3 regions of the Marinobacter psychrophilus genome follow, and region 3 is predicted to be linked to each of the others. Evidence: predicted binding sites of a transcription regulator. Region 3 holds the regulator's gene; each other region holds the start of a gene.
The links. Region 3 encodes FliA, which starts transcription of late flagellar genes. Its sites were predicted from a motif close to CTAAAGTTTNNNNNNNNNNNGCCGNTAA; they were not measured.
Positions count from the first base shown of each region.

Region 1 (4,789 bases), 1.2 Mb from region 3:
GGTTTGTTCTTCAGAAGCCGTCGCAATTTGCATTGTCATCTGGCTAATGGCCGTTATTGCATCGGCTACCCGGTTCAATGCATCCATAGCGTCCTGAGCTTTCTCCATGCTGACATTGGAAACAGCCTTGGACGCGTTCATCCCAGCGACGGCATCACTGGCCCCTTTCTGCAGGCGCTCAATCATGCTGTTTATTTCTTTGGTACTGGTTTGGGTTCTTTGGGCCAGGTTTCTCACTTCGTCCGCTACCACGGCAAACCCGCGGCCGGCGTCGCCCGCACGAGCCGCCTCTATTGCGGCGTTCAGAGCCAGCAAATTGGTTTGTTCCGCAATTCCCTGAATTACTTCAAGCACCGAGGTAATCGAAGTTACATCTTTGCCCAAATTGTTGATGACTTCGGCTGCAGCATTCACTTCTTGCGACAGTTTTCGCACCGCATCCCTGGATTGGCCGACGGTTTCCAATGAAGCCCGGCTTTCCTTGTCAGCCGTATTGGCCGCATCGGCTGTTTGCTGAGCATTCTGGGCGATTTCACCTGCGGCTGCGGACATTTCGTTAATTGCAGCTGCCACCATATCCACTTCGGCTTGCTGGCCTTCAACGCTCATCCGGCTTGAGCTGGCTGTTTTTTTCAATGCGACCACATTCGTTGCGAGGTCATCGCTACCACTTAGAACATCGTGCACGACCACTTGAATATTTTCGATAAAGCTATTGAAGCTGCCCGCGAGTTCTCCGAATTCATCCTTGGCACTGGCATCCAGGCGTTGGGTTAGATCGGCCTCACCAGAGCTGATGTCTGCCATTGCAGAGTTCAAACGCCGCACTGGGGCCATCAGTATTTTGATACACACGTTTAAAATGAACAGCGATACCAGTATGCCGACGAGCGCGAGGATTATCCCGGTCGTACGGGCACTTAGCATGGGAGCGTTGATTTTGTCGACGTTCACAAAAGTGCCCAGATACCAGTCAACGCCTCGCGCATCCTTAATCGGGTGAAAAGCGACTCGCCACGCCACATCGCCTGATTCGTAGAATTGACGAAGCCCGTCATACTTGGGCGGCACGCCAATCAAATCTTTAATGTTTTCTCCGATCAATTTGCTTTCGGGATGGAACAGGACAACACCTTCATCATTAACCAGGCCTGCGTAGCCAGTGTCAGCAAGCGTTATGGTGCCAAGCATTTTTTTGATAGCGTTCAAGCTTATATCCGCACCGGCCACACCAACGTTACTTCCACCGCTAACAGGCGCCAAAGCGGTAATGATCATTTCGCCGCTCGACGCGTCGCGATATGGCTCGGTAAACGAAGCCTTGCCTTCCGTCATACCTTTTTTGTACCACGGACGACCGCGGGGGTCGAAGCCAGCTGGGAGCGTTGCTTCCGCAGCCGTTGACTCCATCAGCATGCGACCCTCTTTATTACCGAGATACACATTAATGAAGCCACCGCCGGTAGAAACGGTTTGTAAAATATTACGCCTCTGTTCATCACTCTGTGCGTTTCCCAGACTTTCCGCCACAGCCTCTGTCATCACCAACCGGGTATTAAGCCATTCAGCGATACTGGATGTGTTCTGCGCCACAGCGTCTTTGATCAGTGCGTCAACGTAGGTGCTCGTTGTGCTTTTCAGCCGCATGTCGCCAACAATGGTAATAGTGCCCATCAAAAGCACTAATATTATGCCAAATGTGACCAAGAGCTTTTGCCCGAAAGTTAGTTGCACAGTATGTCCTCGTCTTTTTGCAGGCGGGTTATAAAGAATATTCGTATAGGTAGGCTTATCGGCAGGTACTGCGATGTCTTTAATGAATTTTACGACTGATTAAAGGCGAACGACAGTAACACGAAAGTCGCTTACTACAGGTCAGATTTTCGCCGCTACTGTTGTTCCTGCTGTCCCGACGCGGACGTCACTCGGCTTCTGTTCCATGAGTTGGCCGATGGTCTGACCGACCTTCAGCACCGCCATCTCCACTTTGCGAGTGGGCAGGTTGGCGAAATTCATCCGAATGCAGTTACGGTATTTTCCCGCTGCCGAGAAAATATTGCCGCATGCGACTTGTACGTTCTGGGCTTCCAACAGGCGATTGAGGGCATAGCTGTCGAACTCTTCCGACAGCTCGATCCACAGCGTAAACCCCCCTTGGGGTTGGCTGATTCGGGTGCCCGCCGGGAAATAGCGGTTAACCCATTCGCTCATCAGGTCGCCGTGGCGCCCGAGCCAATGTATTTCATGTGCAGCACCTGTGGCAGGTAGCGTCCCGGGGCGATCCAGCCGACCCGAAGGCCGGGTGCCACTGTCTTGGAGAATGAACTGCACAGAAGAACCCGATTGTCCTCATCAAAGGACTTCAGTGAGCGCGGCCGCGGATAGCGATATGATAGATCACCATAGATATCGTCTTCAATGATCGGCACGTCAAAACGCTGGGCCAGGCGGACAAGCTTGAGCTTGCGATCGTCGGGCATGATGTAGCCTAGGGGGTTGTTACAGTTGGCAGTCAATTGGATAACTTTGACCGGCCATTGCTCCATGGCCATTTCCAAGGCTTCCAGGTTGATGCCAGTGACAGGGTCAGTGGGAATCTCCAGTGCCTTGAGGTCGGCGGCCTTGAGAATTTGCGTGATGCCGTGGTAGCTCGGCGAGGCAATGGCAACGATGTCGCCGGGCACGCAAACCGCGCGTATGGCGGTAGACAGGGCTTCCTGGCAACCGCTGGTGACGATTATGTCGGCCGGGGTCAGGCTGCAGCCCGAATCAATGGACAGTCTTTGCGACGTTTCCTGACTCGGCCGTCGTATTTAAATGCGTTTAATATCACCATGAGCCTGGTGCTATTGATATCGTTAATTCCGGTTTTAAAAAAACTGTCATTTCCGCAATGGGGGTTTTGAACTCACAGAAAAGTTGTTAAGACACAACCAGTGCGATCAATTTGCACTCGGCGCCTTCGGTCGACAGCGTGCAGATTATCGATGTCGCGCGCTTCCACACAACACGGGGCGAGCGACTGTACAAACAATCTGAGCTCACGCCCTGAATGGGGAAAACCCGCGCCAAGGAGCCAGATCATCGTTGCTTCAGGTAGGTTTTTCGGCAAGCCACTTTAAGCCAGCAATAGCTTGCAGTGTTCACTGTGCGCGCTGACGCGATGGGTATGAGAGGGTTCTATGTTTGAGTTTTCAAGTTTCGCTGCCGCACTGGGAGTTTACGTGATCGGCACCGCAAGCCCGGGGCCAGGCAACCTGGCGATTGCGAATACCTCGCTCAATTACGGGCGCACACCGGGCCTGGCGTTGGCCGCCGGGGTCATTTCCGGATCGTTATGCTGGGGTGCAATGACGGCTGCCGGCGTCTCGGCGCTGTTGATGTCCAACACGCAGGTGCTGGTGTGGTTGAAGATATTGGGCGCCTGCTATCTGTTCTTCCTGGCCTGGAAGTCGATCCGCGGTGCGCTAGCGCACAACGCCGTGATCATGGAGTGCTCGCAGGATAAACAGACGCGCAACCTAGGCTTCTATTTGCAAGGGCTGGGCATTCACTTGACCAACCCCAAGGCGACCTTGACTTGGTTCACCGTGACCACTGTCGGACTAAGTGCCAGCGCGCCGATCTGGGCCAGTTTTGTCCTGGTGGCGAGCTGTGCGGTTTTGGGAGGCGTGATTTTCTGCACTTATGCACTGGCCTTCTCCGCGCATTCGGCGGAACGGTTTTTCACCCGTACCCGTAAATCGTTCGGGCTGATTTGCGCGGTCTTTTATTCGATGGTAGCCATCGGTTTTCTCAGCTCACTATTCTGAGGCACCGGTAAAAGTTTCATCCATAAAACGAGAAACTATCATGCACATCCGGGCACTAACTTGGCAATTGCCTGACTGTAGTGAAAACAGTTAGTGCAGCTCATCCCGGTTATCGGGGGCAGTAGAGCCAAGCGTATCAAACTCACCTTTGCCTTCGGGCTTTATATCTTCTGCATTTCTGGTTACCGTCTTATTAATCGGCATGCTTAACATAATTTTTGCTGAGCTTTCGACGTCAAAATCAACCAGTTCAATGCGCTCAATCAGGATGCTTCGAGCGTCGAATTCTTGCTGGGTTATATCCGTAATTGGAAATGAAAAATTCGCGCGTTCTCCTGCACGCATCTCCTTATTTCGCGATGTATCTATTGTTTCTCCGTTGCGCGAATACGTTACTCTGACAACCAGAAACGTCGCCGTTTGCGCTAAAACGGAAACGCTTATATCCACGTTCGTCATTCCCATCGAGCTATCAACAGGTGTCATTGAAAACCCGGTGATACTTAATTTCGAATCAACAACTGAAATAACGTGCTCTATTTTTTTTGTAGAAGGCTTTCCGTTTATTTCACCGGTGAACTCTGCCTTGAAGGTATGAATTCCAGATTTTTTTGGTATGTACTGCGCCAAGTAGCTTTGGTCTGTAACATTAATTCTTACACCGTCCGGGCGAACCATATTATTTGACACGGTCAAACTATCAATTTTTTCGTTAGTTTTATTGAAAACCTCGATGGTGTGACCTTCTATGCTATTCTCTACGCCATGTGTTGATAGCGACATTTGTATTATCGTAGGCTGCCCAACCTGTATTCGGGTTTCGTAAGCGTTTATCCACGCTGAGTACTTCGGTATCAGACCGATGCTAAGTTGGAGATCAACGTTTTTTTTGCTATCTCTATCGGTCTTTAAAAATTTAACCGTCCACTCACCAGGCTTTGGATCCACTATTCTTGGAAACCCCCATTGGTTTACAC
Region 1 covers NZ_CP011494.1:3,949,642-3,954,430, forward strand. Annotated here, with positions in the region: gene ABA45_RS17975 (methyl-accepting chemotaxis protein) at 1-1,734, opposite strand, end outside; partial or broken gene ABA45_RS17980 (aminotransferase-like domain-containing protein) at 1,876-2,798, opposite strand; gene ABA45_RS17985 (LysE family translocator) at 3,183-3,812, shown strand; gene ABA45_RS17990 (hypothetical protein) at 3,903-4,789, opposite strand, start outside.
Region 1: ABA45_RS17975 (methyl-accepting chemotaxis protein) is a predicted target of FliA. The motif match lies at 1,790-1,817, and genes of this name have one in related genera.

Region 2 (4,789 bases), 2.0 Mb from region 3:
TGAAAATACCGGCAACGGCGGTTACATCGAACGCTGGGTAGTCGGTAGATTCAAGCAGATCCTGTATGTACGCGGCCTGAAAATCTATCTCGTCGACGGGATCGACGAGCTTCAGTTCACGGGCGACCCATTCACGGCTATCGGCCGCCATGGCGTCGTCTGCCGGCAGTGTGATGCGGCCGAGCATGACATCACGGGCATACCAGGCCTGGGCATCGAACATGTTGAAAGTGTAGTATTGATCCTGCATGCCAAGGAATATCAGCTTGGGATTGGCCAGGGAAACGATGCCCTTGTACAGGCCTTCCGGGTACATCCGGTTGTGCGTGGTCAGCGTCAGTTCGTTGGGCAGAAACGGGAAGTGATGCTGGTACCCGGTACAAAGAATGATCGCGTCAACTTTTTTGCTGGTGCCATCCTTAAAATGGGCCGTCTTGCCGATCACTTCCGTTAACAACGGCAGTTCGGTGAAGGATTCTGGCCAATCGAAGCCCATGGGCTGTGAGCGATAGCTGAAGGTGACCGATTTGGCGCCGTACTTGTGGCACTGTGTGCCTATGTCTTCTGCGGAATAGCTGCTGCCGATCAGCAAAAGATCCTTACCTTTGAACTCGCAAGCGTCGCGGAAATCGTGGGCGTGCAGCACACGGCCGGGAAACTGCTCCAGACCTTCAAAATAGGGCACGTTGGGGGTCGAAAAGTGCCCGGTAGCAACGATGACATGGTCGAACTCTTCGGTGTTCAGTTTGTCCTGTTTTAGGTCTCGCACGGTCACCGCGAACTTGCCGCTGGTTTCGTTGTAGTCAACCCAGTGCACCGCGGTATTAAAGCGAATGTACTGTCGCACATTGCTCTTGGCCACACGGCCCATAATGTAGTCGCGCAGCACGGCGCGGGGCGGGTAAGACGGGATGGGGCGCCCAAAATGTTCCTCGAAGCTGTAGTCCGCGAACTCCAGACATTCCTTGGGGCCGTTTGACCATAAATAGCGGTACATGCTGCTGTGAACGGGCTCGCCATAGGCGTCCAGGCCCGTGCGCCAGGTGTAGTTCCAAAGACCGCCCCAGTCATTCTGTTTTTCGTAGCATACGATTTCGGGGATATCTGCACCGGCGTCGCGGGCTGCTTCAAAAGCACGTAATTGGGCCAAGCCGCTTGGGCCTGCACCTAAAATGGCAATTTTAAAACTCATAATGTTTCCTGTTTAGGGCGTTGTATCGAGCACCGGGCGAGAGCGGCCAGGGCGACAACTTGGAAGCGAAAAAGGGCTCAGCTTTGAACGGTAACGATCAAGCCACGAGGTTTCGCAGTGAGACACACCAAATTCGGATTGACCGATGGCGGAATAGGACATAGACGGCAACTGTCCGAAGAGACAGGGCGTCAGGCGTGGGAAGACCACAGATCTGCATGCAAGATGTCGAGAAAACGCTGGAGGGAAGCGCTCGGATGGCTAAAGCATATTGAAAATGCTTTGTAGCTCGCACGTCAGAGCCGCACCTTAGCACATCTGGGGCTGCGACGTTTTGCTGGGTGCCAGTTCACGATCGAGAAGCTAAAGTTACTCCTTACAATGCCGATATATCACTAACAGAAAAAGAAATTTTGTATTGACTCAAATCAAGCAACTCGATTATATGTCTTACTTTTATACGTAAGTGCCCGACAACACCAATGGAGACTACATTTTGAAGTTCAATTTGTCCTGGCGTCAGAAGTTCCAGATGCTCATCATCGCAACACTGACTGGTATGACTATTATTGCCGGGGCCATTCTCTGGGGATTAGAGACCGTTTCATCTTCCTATGAGTCCGTTTATCAGATATCACGCTACCAAACCAGTGCGAGTAATCTTGCCAGTAAATGGAACGCTGTTGAAAAACAGCTCACCACGCTCTCCGGGGATGACCAGAGTGAGTTGCTGGCAGATTTTGATGAGCTCACATCAGACGCCAAGGCACTGCAACGCCAAGCAAATCAGCTGAACGATCCAGGAAGTATCCGCTTTGCAGAATCCATTCATACGGAAGCCAAACGTTATGTGACGCTGCGTCGGGAATGGCTGCAGCAGATGAATGTGCTCGGTTTTTCTGATTCGGCCGGAATTCGCCAAGAGCTCGCTGTCGTTATGGCAGAGCTCCAGACGCTGTCCCTTAGCCTGACTGATGAGGCTATTAATGAAATCGAGAGCACATCCGGTAATTACATTAGCACTCGCAATCCCGCGCTGGCGGAAGCTTCAAGCCGAGCCATTAAGGTTATGGAAGACATTGTTGAAGAGTACGATTGGCGAGACATCGATATTGGCAAGAACACGAGCCAGTACCGTGCCGTGTTTGACCGGGCTGATGCCGTTCTGCAGCAAATTGCCACCACTTCCAACAATGCGGAACAAGCCGGCGGTAACCTTCAGCAACAAGTTATAGCGCAAGCTGAGACTCTGCAATCCGGTCTGATAGCGAGCACTCTTTTGAGCGCCGAAAACGCCAAAGTGTCGGCCAAAATGGTCAGCATTGGCTCTATTTTACTGTTTGCACCTTTGTTAGTTCTGGTGCTGTTCCTTACCTCGCGAGCTCTGGTTAGCCAGCTCAACCTGGTGGTTGAGCTCTTGTCGCGGGTGTCAGAGGGCGACCTCACCAAGAAACTGTCACTTGGCGACAATGATAACGATGAATTCAACGTTCTGGGCAGTGCTACCAATCAGATGATCGACAAAATCGGCGTGCTGATGCGAGAGTCTATTGCGGGCACACGGGATTTGATCGAGGTTCATCATGAGCTTGAAAAAACCATGGTTCGACTGACGCAGAACAACGAAATAGTTGAATCCCAAACCATTCTGGCAGCCACTGCCAGTCAGCAAATATCCGTCACCCTGAACGATGTTGCCGAACGCACATCGCAGGTGGGTATTGCAACTCAAGCCGCCAACGAGTCGGCGCAGTCAGGGGCTCGCGTGGTTGAAGACAGCGTGGCCTCAGTGCGCCTGTTGTCAGGCGTGATTCAAGATACCCATGGCCATGTCAAACTGCTCACTCAGGCCAGTGCCAAAGTCACCGGCATTATAGGCGTTATCAACAGTTTGGCGGACCAAACCAATCTGCTGGCGCTCAACGCTGCAATTGAAGCTGCTCGGGCGGGTGACGCAGGGCGCGGCTTTTCAGTGGTGGCTGATGAAGTTCGCACCCTGGCACAAAAAACCGTTGCCGCCACCACCAACATTGTTGGCATTATTGACGAGCTCAACTTGCAGACCGCCAGCATGGACACCCTCGCTAGCAACGGGCTCAAAATCGCGAAAGAAGGTGAACACCATGCGTCGCAGATTGCAGGCGCTATGGGTGGGGTGGCTCAATCGATTGTTACCCTGAACTCAGAAATGGATCAGGTGGTGGTTGCCGTGGAGGAAATTTCCGTCACCACTGAGGACATTGCGCAAAAAATGGAAGAAATCCGCGGGCAGAGTGTCGAAACGCAAGCCATTGGCGCTGAGCTTGGCAGGCAGAATCAGCGTTTGTCCGAGCAGGCTAACGTGATTTCCGAAAGCACACGGCGCTTCAGCGTCTAGCCAGTTGGGGTCTGGTGCAGCGAGGCCCAACTGGTTTGATTTTTGATGTTTTGTGATTCGGTAAAAAGCCAGTTTTTTGCGAGTGTTCAGAGAGAGTAAGTCTGAAAGCGTTTTTTCGTCAAAGCGAAAATCCGCCATCCACCGCAATAGCTTGCCCGGTCACGTGGGCGGCGCTGGCCAAATACACCGCAAGTTGTCCCATGTCTTCCGGCGTTTGGGCTTCGCCCTGGGGAAGCAGTGTTTTTTGGTGACGCTCCCACGACTCTTCCTCCGATTCGCCGTCTTGAGCCCAGGCCGCTGACAAGCCATCTGGCCCGCGCCACATGCCAGTTCCGACAATGCCAGGGCATAATGCGTTGACCGTCACGCCTTCCGCTGCGACTTCCTTGGCGACAGCGTTGGTAAAGCCAATAACTGCGAATTTCGAGGCGGAATAATGGGACAGATTCGGAAAGCCGACTTTACCCGCGATAGACGCGATATTAATGATGCGCCCGAATTTGCGCGGCCGCATAACCGCCAGTTCGGCCTGGGTACACAGAAACACGCCGCGAGCGTTGACGTTCATCACTTGGTCCCAAGCGTTCGCAGACAGTTCGGCGATAGGGTGTATGCTCAGAATGCCCGCGTTGTTTACGGCAATGTCGATAGGCCCCATCTGCTCCTCGGCCTGTTGCATCATTTTATGAATGGAGTCCGGGTCTGTAACGTCCACTTCCAGTGCTAAGCTTTTACGCCCCAGTTGTTGGACTTTTTCTGCGGTTTGCCGGGCAATGTTAATGTCCAGATCTGCCGCTACAATATTGGCCCCAGCCTCCGCCAGTGACATGGCGATACCCTGTCCAATACCTCGTCCGGCACCGGTGATTAACGCTGTTTTTCCTTCCAGAATCATACCTTTTCCTTTATTTCGCCTGGGGCGCTTGGTTTTGCCCGTTGATGAACATGCGCGGCCATAAATATGACGCTAAAAATCAACGCACAAAGCGGCAGCACTATTTCAACCTAGCTGGCAAAGACGTTGCGCGCCACCGCGCGGGGATAAGTTGGGCGTGATTTGGCACCGATCTGTTTTCGATTCATCGAGATTTCTGTTGTGCACAATAATCTGTTGTTCGCAATAAAGCGTAAGACGGACATTGTCCTAAAGTTGCACTAGGATATAGATAGCATTCATCCGGTTCATCGGTTCAGCTGAAGGATATCTACACATGAAGATC
Region 2 covers NZ_CP011494.1:3,169,191-3,173,979, reverse strand. Annotated here, with positions in the region: gene ABA45_RS14390 (NAD(P)-binding domain-containing protein) at 1-1,192, opposite strand, end outside; gene ABA45_RS14385 (methyl-accepting chemotaxis protein) at 1,689-3,569, shown strand; gene ABA45_RS14380 (SDR family NAD(P)-dependent oxidoreductase) at 3,688-4,464, opposite strand; gene ABA45_RS14375 (Re/Si-specific NAD(P)(+) transhydrogenase subunit alpha) at 4,781-4,789, shown strand, end outside.
Region 2: ABA45_RS14385 (methyl-accepting chemotaxis protein) is a predicted target of FliA. The motif match lies at 1,556-1,583, and genes of this name have one in related genera.

Region 3 (4,789 bases):
CTGATCCAGCCGCTCAATCAGTTCCTGCGGCGCCGGCGTGGGCGCTTCACGCTGACGCACCTCTTCAAACATGGCATTCACGTTGTCCAGAGTTTCCAGCACGACGTCCATCAGCTCAGAGGTTACTTTGCGCTTATGGTTGCGCAGGGTGTCGAATACGTTTTCCGCCGAGTGACAGCAGTTTACCAAGGCATCTAACTGCAAGAAGCCTGCTCCGCCTTTGACCGTGTGAAAACCACGAAAGATCGCATTCAGTAAATTGCTGTCGTCAGGATTCTGTTCCAGGTCCACGAGCTGCTCAGACAGCAGCTCAAGAATCTCGCCGGCTTCAACCAGAAAGTCCTGCAGGATTTCTTCATCGCCATCAAACGACATGTTTGTTCCTCATTGCTCAGAAACCAAGACTGGACAAAAGGTCATCCACGTCAACCTGACCAGACAACACATCTTTGCGTTGTTCTGGCATCATTTGCGGACCCACACCCTGCTCAGCCGAAGGCTGATTGTCCTCCATCTGGTGCACGGTACCGGTCAACTGGTCTACGTGGCCGGCCATCACCACCAGGCTTACCAGGTTTTCTTCCACTTCACGCACAAGGGTGATTACATTTTGAATCACCTGACCTGTCAGATCTTGATAATCCTGAGCCAGCAAAATTTCTGAGAGATTACCGTACAGTTTGCCGGCGTCAGTACTCAACGCCGCCAAAAACTGATCCATGCGGGCGTGCAACTCGCGGAATTCGGTCGGTGCCATCTCCCGCCGCCGCAGGCGCTGCCACTGCTGATGCAGATCTTGGGCTTCGCTTTGCAAATGACGGGTAACTGGCATGCTTTCTTCAACCAGATCCATGGTCCGATTCGCCGCTTGGCCAGTCATTTTCACTACGTATTCCAGGCGATCGGAGGCATCGGTCATTTTTGACAGAGCTTCTCGCTGTTCGGGGTTGCGCGGATCAATCTGAAAATTACGCATGGCTTCGTGCAGGCTGCGGGTTAGCCGCCCTACTTCGTGATACAGACCTTGATTTCGCACTTCTGCAAGCTCGCTGATCATCGCCATAGCGCGGGGATAGTCGCCCGCGTGCACGCTGTCAACCAGCTGTTCGGACTGTTGCTTTAATTTTTCCGTCAGCTCTGGTTCCAGGGCATGGCGCTCACCTTTTGACTTGTTCATGGCTTGTATCCACTCCCCGGTTACTGAATTCGCTCAAAGATTTTTTCGATTTTTTCTTTGAGAACAGCGGCAGTGAACGGCTTTATAATGTAGCCGTTCACACCGGCCTGCGCCGCAGCGACAATCTGGTCGCGCTTGGCTTCAGCCGTCACCATCAGGATCGGCAGGGCTTTGAGCTGATCATCGGCGCGAACATGCTTGAGCAGGTCAAAACCAGACATGCCGGGCATATTCCAATCAGTCACCAGAAAATCGTACTTACCGGTTTTCAGCATCGGCAATGCTGTATTGCCATCGTCAGCTTCGTCGGTGTTGGTAAAGCCCAAGTCACGCAGCAGGTTTTTGATAATGCGCCGCATTGTGGAAAAATCGTCCACAATAAGGATCTTCATATTTTTGTCCAATGAGGACCTCCAATCGTTGAAATCTAGTCGGATCTCGTTGCATCTCTGCCCGCAACTCGCGGGCTGCAGGCGCTAGAATTATGTATGGTCTGTTTTCCAGTCGGCTAACCGGCTTCGTAAGCGCAAGGCAGCCTGGCTGTGAATCTGGCTGACCCGGCTTTCGCTGACGTCCAGCACAGCACCGATTTCCCTCAGGTTCAACTCTTCCTGATAATAGAGGCTCAGCACCAGTTTTTCACGTTCTGGCAGGGTTTCAATGGCCGCCGCCAAACTGTTACGGAAGGCGGACTCTGACACCCCGTGCAGCGGATTATCATCCGTCTTTGATTGTTCTATCGGCAGTTCGCCGGAATCATTGAGCTCGTCCAAACTGAAAAGCCGACCGCTGTTGGAGTCGGCCAGGCAACTGTGGTATTCCGACAGCGTCATATCCAGCTCAGCAGCCACTTCGACATCGTGGGCTTCGCGGCCTTCGCGGCCCTCTACAGCTTTGATAGCGTTGGAAATGCGCCGGGAGTTTCGGTGCACCGAACGCGGAACCCAGTCGCCTTTGCGGATTTCATCCACCATGGCGCCACGGATTCGAATACCGGCGTAGGTTTCAAAGGTCGCACCTTTACCCGTGGCGTAGCGCTGCGACGCCTCAAGCAAACCAATCATGCCAGCCTGCATAAGATCTTCCAGCTGGACACTGGCGGGCAATCGTGCCAGCAGATGGAGGGCAATTTTCTTGACCAGAGGCGCATGCTCTTCAATCAGCCAGCAAGCGTCTGAAGCACCCGACCGTTGATAGACTCCGAGATCTTTCACCAGTGTCATAAATCCGCTTTTTGTACGGGATGTGTTTTAAACTTGGACGAGCCGCTCTATAAAGAATTCGAGATGGCCCCGCGGCGATGATGGCAGCGGCCAACTGTCCACTTTTTCAGCGAGAGCCCTTATGGCCAGCGAGGCTTTTGCTTGCGGATAAGCTTCCAACACCGCTTGCTGACGCCGCACCGCTTTTTTAACGGCCTCGTCAAAAGGCACTATACCTACATATTGTAACGCTACATCCAGAAAACGTTCTGTAACCCGGGTCAGTTTTTCATACAAAAGACGGCCTTCTTGTTCGGTGTTCACCTGATTGGCCAGAATCCGGAAGCGGTTGGTGTGGTAATCGCGATTCATCAACTTGATTAAGGCGTAGGCATCGGTAATCGAAGTAGGCTCGTCGCACACCACCAGCAGCAGTTCCTGGGATGCCCGCAAAAAGCTGACCACCGATTCGGAGATGCCAGCGGCCGTATCCACAATCAGTATGTCGATCTGGTCGGCGATGTCACTGAAGGCGTGAATCAGCCCGGCATGCTCCATAGCACTGAGCTGGGTCATGCGCTGGGTACCTGATGAGGCCGGCACAATCTTGATGCCGCCGGGGCCGTCTACCAGCACGTCACGCAAGTCACAGTCGCCATTGAGTACGTCTTGCAGATTGCGCTTGGTTTTCAAGCCTAACAGCACATCGATATTGGCAAGCCCCAGGTCGGCGTCTAACAGCACCACCCGACGGCCCTTTTGCGCCAGAGCAATGCTCAGGTTGACCGACACATTACTTTTGCCAACGCCACCTTTACCGCCAGTGACCGCAATTACCTGAACCGGATGTGCTTTACTCATACTGATGATGGCCTCTTGCCATGTTTAACCGGGAACGGATGTAGCCGTTACCCCACTGTTCTACACTGCCCGCTTGCTGTGATGCTTTTACAACCGGCATTTTCAAGACCCGCTGGCAACTGCCTGCTCCTGCCGCAAACCCTTCAGACGTTCTACACCGAGTTGCACCAGCGCAAGCGCTTTCGCCGGGTGCAAGTCTTGGGGTATTTTCTGGCCGTCGGTGTACCAAGCCACCGGCAGACTGGTTTCCATAACAAATCCCAGCGCTTCGCCCAGAGTCAGAGCCTCGTCGATCTTGGTAATCACACAACCGGCAAGGTTTGCCATCTTATAGCAATGCCATACGGATTTCATAATCCGCGGCTGGCTGGTGGCAGACACCACCAAATGTGTACGGATTTTGTGATGACTGCGGACCAGCTCGGCCAATTGTTCCTGATAGCCCCGATCGGTGCTGGTCAGCCCGGCGGTATCAATCAATACCAGGCGACGATCAGACAACTCATCCAGAATTTCATCCAGCGGGTGGCTTTCATCAACCACCCGAACCGGCACGTTAAGAATACGGCCAAACACAAACAATTGCTCGTGCGCCGCAACCCGATAACGATCGGTGGTAATCAACGCCAGCGAGTCGGCTCCGTGGCGCAGCACGTAGCGTGCCGCCAGTTTGCCGATGGTGGTGGTTTTACCCGCTCCAGTAGGTCCAACCAGAGCAAATACGCCGCCTTCATCCAGCCATTCCTGGCGTGGGGTACGCACACCGTTAACCAGCATTTTGAGAGACTGCTTCCAGCCATCCTCCAGGCGCACGGCTTGGTGACGGCGAGCGAGATCGTCAGACAGCTCGCGGCTAAGGCCGAACTCACCCAAACGTTCTGCCAAGCGCTGCTGAAGCGCCGTAACATTGGCGCCAGCACTGGTGTCTTTTAACGAGGCAGGCGCGGTCTGACCGCTCACCAGCTCGCGCAGACTGCTCATTTCAGAACGCATGGCCGCAAGCTCCCCGGCATAACCCGCAGGCTGACCGCTTTGCGCTGCCGCATCTTGGTTACGCTCGTCAGCGCCGGACGGCAAAGTTATGCCGCCCTCTGCAAACGGATCTGCACTGGTCATGTCAGCAAAGCCATTGACAGTTTCAGCAATGGAACCGTAACCGGCCTGGCTGTCGGCGCGCTGATCGCGCACACCACGGATGCGCTCACGGGAGCGGCCAAGCTCGTCTTCCAGGTGGCGCTGCTGGTCTGCCTGCAGCTCTGCCAGGTGAGTGCCGCTGGTGGCTGCCACCGCTTTGTCACCCAGGCGTTGGCGCGCCATGTTTTCGTCGTAATCGAGGGCCGTCACAATTTCAACGCCGCCATCTACCCGGCGGTTGGAAAGTATCATCGCATCCGGCCCCATGTGTTCGCTGACCTGCTTCAGGGCTGCGGCCATTGTAGGTGCAAAAAAACGTTTTACTTTCATGCTTTCTCATCCTTTGCCGGGAACGCGGCTGACGTTATCCGAGTGTCGTCTGCGCCGTTACTGGCCTACCGACGCTACGATGGTA
Region 3 covers NZ_CP011494.1:1,188,651-1,193,439, reverse strand. Annotated here, with positions in the region: gene ABA45_RS05290 (chemotaxis protein CheA) at 1-375, opposite strand, end outside; gene ABA45_RS05285 (protein phosphatase CheZ) at 392-1,177, opposite strand; gene cheY (chemotaxis response regulator CheY) at 1,198-1,581, opposite strand; gene ABA45_RS05275 (RNA polymerase sigma factor FliA) at 1,660-2,400, opposite strand; gene ABA45_RS05270 (MinD/ParA family protein) at 2,428-3,240, opposite strand; gene flhF (flagellar biosynthesis protein FlhF) at 3,343-4,704, opposite strand; gene flhA (flagellar biosynthesis protein FlhA) at 4,762-4,789, opposite strand, start outside.